2 linked regions of the Paraburkholderia bryophila genome follow. The protein of the gene in region 2 interacts with the protein of the main gene of each other region in a pairwise test. Links are inferred from orthologs where the notes say so. Each region holds a gene or a part of one and is shown on either strand. Other genes may lie near its edges.

The links.
Region 1: the proteins of hflC (region 2) and ftsH interact in binary tests that used the Escherichia coli proteins (3 or more experiments, as listed by UniProt). The link is inferred for Paraburkholderia bryophila from one-to-one orthologs.

What each region holds. Positions count from the first base shown.
Region 1 is NZ_JACCAS010000001.1:4,154,479-4,157,758, forward strand. Bases 169-3,130 are described here. They hold ftsH (ATP-dependent zinc metalloprotease FtsH), read left to right. Parts: upstream 169-682; coding sequence 683-2,578; downstream 2,579-3,130. Other genes in these bases: GGD40_RS18660 (RlmE family RNA methyltransferase), read left to right, coding at 169-494; folP (dihydropteroate synthase), read left to right, coding at 2,750-3,130. In the rest of the region: more of GGD40_RS18660, read left to right, coding at 1-168; more of folP, read left to right, coding at 3,131-3,280. UniProt on the Escherichia coli protein: Acts as a processive, ATP-dependent zinc metallopeptidase for both cytoplasmic and membrane proteins. Plays a role in the quality control of integral membrane proteins.
Region 2 is NZ_JACCAS010000001.1:4,594,301-4,597,567, forward strand. The notes cover bases 99-3,047. They hold hflC (protease modulator HflC), read left to right. Parts: upstream 99-1,096; coding sequence 1,097-1,999; downstream 2,000-3,047. Other genes in these bases: hflK (FtsH protease activity modulator HflK), read left to right, coding at 99-1,084; GGD40_RS20620 (DUF2065 domain-containing protein), read left to right, coding at 2,044-2,235; GGD40_RS20625 (ATP phosphoribosyltransferase regulatory subunit), read left to right, coding at 2,480-3,047. Also shown: more of hflK, read left to right, coding at 1-98; more of GGD40_RS20625, read left to right, coding at 3,048-3,267.

The sequences.
Region 1 (3,280 bases), 440 kb from region 2 along the record:
CGGTGCCGGGTAGCTGGAGCCAGTACGCGCGCAACAAGCTGGCGAAGGGCTCGCAGCGCGACGCCGAGCGCCAGGGTGGCATCGACGGGACCATCATCGCGCTGGATATGCTGCCCATGGAGCCGATCTCCGACGTCCACTTCATTCTGGGCGACTTCCGGGAAGACTCGGTGGTGGCTCAGCTGGAAGAATTGGTCGGCGAGCGTCAGGTTGACCTTGTAATTTCGGATATGGCGCCCAACCTGTCGGGAGTGGCGGTAGCGGATGCCGCGCGAATCGAGCATTTGTGCGATCTTGCGATGGAATTTTCGCAAAATCATCTGAAGCCGGATGGTGCCCTTTTAGTCAAATGTTTTCACGGCAGCGGCTACAGCCAAATTGTCGAAAAGTTCAAGCAGCAGTTCAAGGTGGTGGCGGCCCGCAAGCCGAAAGCGTCGCGGGACAAATCGTCAGAAACGTTTATTTTGGGTAAGCATCTCAAGCGGCCCGCATAGGGACGCTGCAGGACGGATCCGCATCTGCCGATAATGGCTCATGGCGTCGGAAATCGGCGCTGTAAATGCCCGCTACGCTATTTCTGTGGTAGCGAAACCTTATGGCAGGGGTCTGCGGACTGGATTAGAATGCTTTCGTGGTGCCGCAAGGCAAATGTAGGCGCCCGTCTAAGTGAAGGAGTGGTGCTTTGAACAACAATATGTTTTCGAAGGCAGCAGTGTGGCTGGTTATCGCACTGGTGCTGTTTACGGTGTTCAAGCAGTTCGACAAGCCCCGTGTCCAGGAAGGCGTTTCCTATTCGCAGTTCATGGACGACGCGAAGGCCGGCAAAGTCAAGAACGTCATTGTCCAGGGGCGTAACCTCACGGTCACTCCAGCAGACGGCCAGAAATACCAGATCGTGTCGCCCGGTGACATCTGGATGGTCGGCGATCTGATGAAGTACGGCGTTCAGGTGAGCGGCAAGGCTGACGACGAACCGAACGCGCTGGTGTCGGCGCTGTACTACCTCGGACCGACGATCCTTATCATCGGCTTCTGGTTCTACATGATGAGACAGATGCAGGGCGGCGGGAAAGGCGGTGCGTTCTCGTTCGGTAAATCCCGTGCGCGTCTGATCGACGAAAACAACAACGCGATCAATTTCACCGACGTCGCCGGTTGCGACGAAGCGAAAGAAGAAGTGTCCGAGCTGGTCGACTTCCTGCGCGATCCGCAGAAGTTCCAGAAGCTGGGCGGGCGGATACCGCGCGGCGTGCTGCTGGTCGGGCCGCCGGGAACCGGTAAGACGCTGCTGGCGCGCGCTATCGCCGGTGAGGCGAAAGTGCCGTTCTTTAGCATCTCGGGTTCGGACTTCGTGGAAATGTTCGTCGGTGTCGGTGCGGCTCGTGTGCGCGACATGTTCGAGCAGGCCAAGAAACACGCACCGTGCATCGTGTTCATCGACGAAATCGACGCGGTCGGCCGTCATCGTGGCGCCGGCATGGGCGGCGGTAACGACGAACGCGAACAGACGTTGAACCAGATGCTGGTTGAGATGGACGGCTTCGAAGCGAACTCCGGTGTAATCGTGATCGCTGCAACGAACCGTTCGGACGTGCTCGATAAGGCGCTGCTGCGTCCGGGCCGTTTCGACCGTCAGGTGTATGTCGGTCTGCCGGACATTCGCGGTCGTGAGCACATCATGAAGGTTCACCTGCGCAAGGTGCCGATTTCGAATGACGTCGACGCAGCGGTGATCGCACGCGGCACGCCGGGCTTCTCGGGCGCCGACCTCGCGAACCTCGTGAACGAAGCGGCACTGTTCGCGGCTCGCCGCGGCAAGCGCATCGTCGAGATGAACGACTTCGAAGACGCGAAAGACAAGATCTTCATGGGTCCGGAGCGCAAGTCGGCCGTTATCCGCGAAGAATCGAAGCGCGCCACCGCGTACCACGAGTCGGGTCATGCGGTGATCGCCAAGCTGTTGCCGAAGGCCGATCCGGTGCATAAGGTCACGATCATTCCGCGCGGCCGTGCACTTGGCGTGACGTGGCAGTTGCCGGAGCACGACAACGAAACGTACTCGAAAGACTACTTGCTGGATCGTCTGGCGATCCTGTTCGGTGGTCGCGTAGCGGAAGAGCTGTTCCTGAACCTGATCAGCACCGGCGCATCGGACGACTTCAACAAGGCCACGCAAACCGCGCGCGCCATGGTGGCTCGCTTCGGTATGACGGACGCGCTCGGACCGATGGTCTACGTTGACGACGAAAACGACGCAACGCCGTTTGGGCGCGGTTTCACGCGGACCATTTCGGAAGCGACGCAGCAAAAGGTCGACGCGGAAATCCGTCGCGTGCTGGACGAGCAGTACAACCTCTCCAAGCGCCTGCTGGACGAAAACCGCGACAAGGTCGAAGCCATGACCGCCGCTTTGATGGAGTGGGAAACGATCGACGCCGATCAGATCAACGACATCATGGCAGGTCTTCCGCCGCGTTCGCCGAAGACCAGCAGCTCGACACCGTCGGCAAGCGACGCCTCGTCGGGCGGCAGCCCGGGCACCGAGGTCAAGCCGGGTAGCGCGACCGCGCCGGCTTGATGAGCCAAGAGTAGAAAGTGCGGGCCGGTGTGTTTTCACACCGGCCCGTTTTGCATTTATCTCGTTTTTTTAATGCATCGCTACGTGTCGAAAGTCGATTTTTCTCCCGCTCCGTTGCCCGAGCCGCTGCAATGCGGACGCTTCAAGCTGACCTTTGAACGCCCGTTGGTCATGGGCATTCTGAACATCACACCGGACTCGTTTTCCGACGGCGGTCAATACGCCATGCGCGGCGATGCGCTGCGCCAGGCCGAGCGTATGCTGCTCGACGGCGCGGATATCATCGATATTGGCGGCGAGTCCACCCGGCCTGGTGCGCCACCAGTGCCGCTCGATGAAGAGCTTGAACGGGTGATTCCGCTCGTCGAGCAACTTCGCGCGGCGAACGTGCCGTTGTCGATCGATACCTACAAGCCCGAAGTGATGCGCCATGCGTTGAGCGCAGGCGCCGATCTGATCAACGACATTTGGGGCTTCCGCATGTCCGGTGCCATCGACGCGGTACGCGGCAGTAACTGTGGTCTATGTGTAATGCATATGCTCGGCGAGCCGCAAACCATGCAGCTCGGCGAGCCTGTCTATGATGATGTCGTCGGCGAAGTCCGGCAGTTTCTCGAGGAACGTGTGGCCGCGTTAACGCAAGCAGGTGTTGCGCGCGCTCGTATCAGCGTGGATCCGGGCTTCGGCTTCGGCAAGGCGGTC
Region 2 (3,267 bases):
GCAAGACGGACAAGCCGGCGTCGTGATGCAATTCGGCAAGTATCGCTACACCGCCGGGCAGGGTGTGCATTGGCGTCTGCCGTATCCGTTCGAAGCGCATGAGCTCGTCAATATCGGCCAGATCCGTCAGGTCGAGATCGGCCGCAACAACGTGGTGCGTCTCGCGAACGTGAAAGACGCGTCGATGCTCACGCACGACGCGGATATCGTCGACGTGCGCTTCGCGGTGCAGTACCAGGTGCGCAAGCCGACGGACTATCTGTTCCGCAGCACCGATCCCGATCAAAGCGTGATGCAGGCCGCCCAGGCGGCAGTGCGTAGCATCGTCGGTGCGCGCAGCACCAGCGAGATTCTCGATCAGGATCGCGAAACGATTCGCCAGCAACTGATGGCGTCGATCCAGCAATCCCTGGATGAATATCAGTCGGGCCTCGCGGTGACCGGCGTGACGATTCAGGGCGTGCAGGTACCCGACCAGGTGCAGGCCGCGTTCGACGACGCCGCCAAGGTGCGTCAGGAAAACGATCGCGCCAAACGCGACGCGCAGGCCTATGCGGCGGATCTGCTGCCGCGCGCGCAAGCCGACGTGACGCGTCAGATCGACGAGGCGAAGACCTACAGCGACAAAACCGTCGCTCAGGCGCAAGGCGACGCCGAGCGCTTCAAGCAGGTCTACGCACAGTACTCGAAAGCGCCCGCTGTGATTCGCGAGCGCATGTACCTGGAAACCATGCAGCAGATCTATTCGAATACGACCAAGGTGTTTGTGGACAGCAAGAGCGGCAACAACGTGCTGTATCTGCCGCTCGACAAGCTGGTCGAGCAGACCCGCCAGCGTGTGGCCGATGCCGCAGTCGCTGCGTCGGGCGCTTCGGCGGCTGCCGCATCGCAAGGGGCGGGTGGTGCCGCTTCGCCGTCCGCGGCGCCGTCGGTTGCTCCGTCGGCCGCCGCGCCGGGCAGCGTGGCCTCCGCACCCGCCGCTGCCGTGGCTGCAACGCCCGCCAGTCAGGCTGCAGCCAGCAGCGACGCGCTGCGTTCACGCGACTCCTTCCGCAGCCGTATGCGCGAAGACGACGTTCAATAAGGAGCGCACAACATGAACAAGATCATTGCGCTCGTCGTGGCTGTCGTCATCGTGCTGTTCGCGGCGTCGTCGACGGTATTCGTTGTCGATCAGCGGCATTTGGCGGTGTTGTCGTCGCATGGCGACTCGGCGCCGACGCTGCTCGGCCCCGGCTTGCACGTCAAACTGCCGCCGCCGTTGCAAACCGTCACGCTGGTCGATAACCGCATTCAGTCGCTCGACGCGCCGGACGAAGACCGTTACGTCACGTCCGACAAAACCGATCTGCTGGCCAATCCGGTCGTCAAATATCGTGTCACCGATCCGCTGAAGCTGATCGCAGAAACCAAGGGCGATGTGCAAAGCCTGCCGGACCGTCTGGCGCTGCTGTCGCGCAGCGCGCTCGGCGACGCATTCGGCAAGGTCACGCTGTCCGACGCGCTGGCCAAACAGCAGGCCGTCGCCGACGAAGCACGTGGCGCGATGGACAAGGCCGCGGCTTCGCTGGGCGTGTCGGTCGTCGACGTGCAACTGACGCGCGTCGATTTCCCGGCAGCCATGGCCGACTCGGTCTACAAGCGGATGATCGCCGCCCGCGAGCAGATCGCGGCCGACGAGCGCGCCAAGGGCACCGCCGAAGCCGACCAGATCAAGGCGGAAGCGGTGGGCCAGCAGCAGGCGATTCTCGCGGACGGCTACCGTCAGGCGCAGACCATCAAGGGCGAGGGCGATGCGAAGGCCGCGGAAATCGCTGCCGAAGCGTATGGCGCCGACCCGCAGTTCTACCAGTTCTATCAAAGCATGCAGGCGTACAAGAACACCTTCAAACCGGGCGATGTGATCGTGGTCGACCCGAGCAGCGAGTTCTTCCGCTTCATGCGTAGCCCGACCGGCGGCACCGCCCCGGACGCTCCCGCGGTCCCGCGCAAACACTGATAACCGGAAGGCCGCGGCATCCGCATCGCGGCCTCTTGATTCGCATGGATATAGCCGGCTCGTTACTGCTTGCGATCGCGTTGATGCTGATTATCGAGGGGATGTTTCCCTTCGTTTTTCCGAGCGCCTGGCGCGACACGTTCCGTAAAATAGCGGAACGCCCGCCGCATCAGATTCGCGTCGGCGGGCTGATCGTGATGGCGCTTGGGCTGATCCTGCTGTTTATCGTGACCTGAAGCGGTCCGTCCGGCGAAGCGGGCGCAGAAGGCTTAGGCCGCTGTGCGCTCGCCGTGTCGTGACCGCGTCTTTGCCTCGCGGACGCTGGCCTGCCGACTCGATCAGTCGGTACGCTGGCCGAAAATGCCTGTCGCGGGCTGCACCCACGCCTGCGATAGCCGCCAGAATCGAGCCGCCGCCCGCCATTCACATTCACTTACCGGCGCACCCAGTCGCCGTGTTCAACGTCGTAGGACTGTATCGATGTCGACCTGGTTACTTCCCGAGAATATTGCCGACGTGCTGCCGTCGGAAGCCCGCAAGATCGAAGAACTGCGGCGCCATCTGCTGGACCGTTTTCGCTCGTACGGCTACGAGATGGTCATGCCGCCGCTGCTCGAATACATCGAGTCGCTGCTGACCGGCGGAGGGCACGATCTGAATCTGCGCACCTTCAAGCTGGTCGATCAGTTATCCGGGCGCACGCTCGGTCTGCGCGCCGACATCACGCCGCAGGTTGCGCGTATCGACGCGCACTTGCTGAACCGTCAGGGCGTGACGCGTCTTTGCTATGCGGGCAACGTCGCGCATACGCGGCCGCGCGGCCTGCATGCCACGCGCGAGCAGATCCAGATCGGCGCGGAAATTTACGGTCACGCCGGCCTCGAAGCTGACCTCGAAATCCAGCAACTGATGCTCGACGCGTTGCGTCTGGCCGGCCTCGCGAAAGTGCGGCTCGACTTGTGCCACGCGGGTGTGCTGGCCGCGCTGATCGAAGCGGAACCGGTCGCGGCGGAGTTGGGCCAGTCGCTCTACGACGCGCTTGCCGGCAAGGACGTGCCGCGCCTCGTCGAGCTGACCGCGAACCTCACGCCGGTCACGCGCGACGCGTTGCGCGCGCTGCCCGCGCTGTACGGCGACGCGTCGGTGCTCGCGGAAGCGCGCGCCCGTCTGCCGAACGCGCCGGCCATTTCGCGCGCGCTCGACGATCTCGCGTTCCTCGCGAGCCAGGTGGATGGCGCCGAAGTGATGATCGATCTGGCGGATCTGCG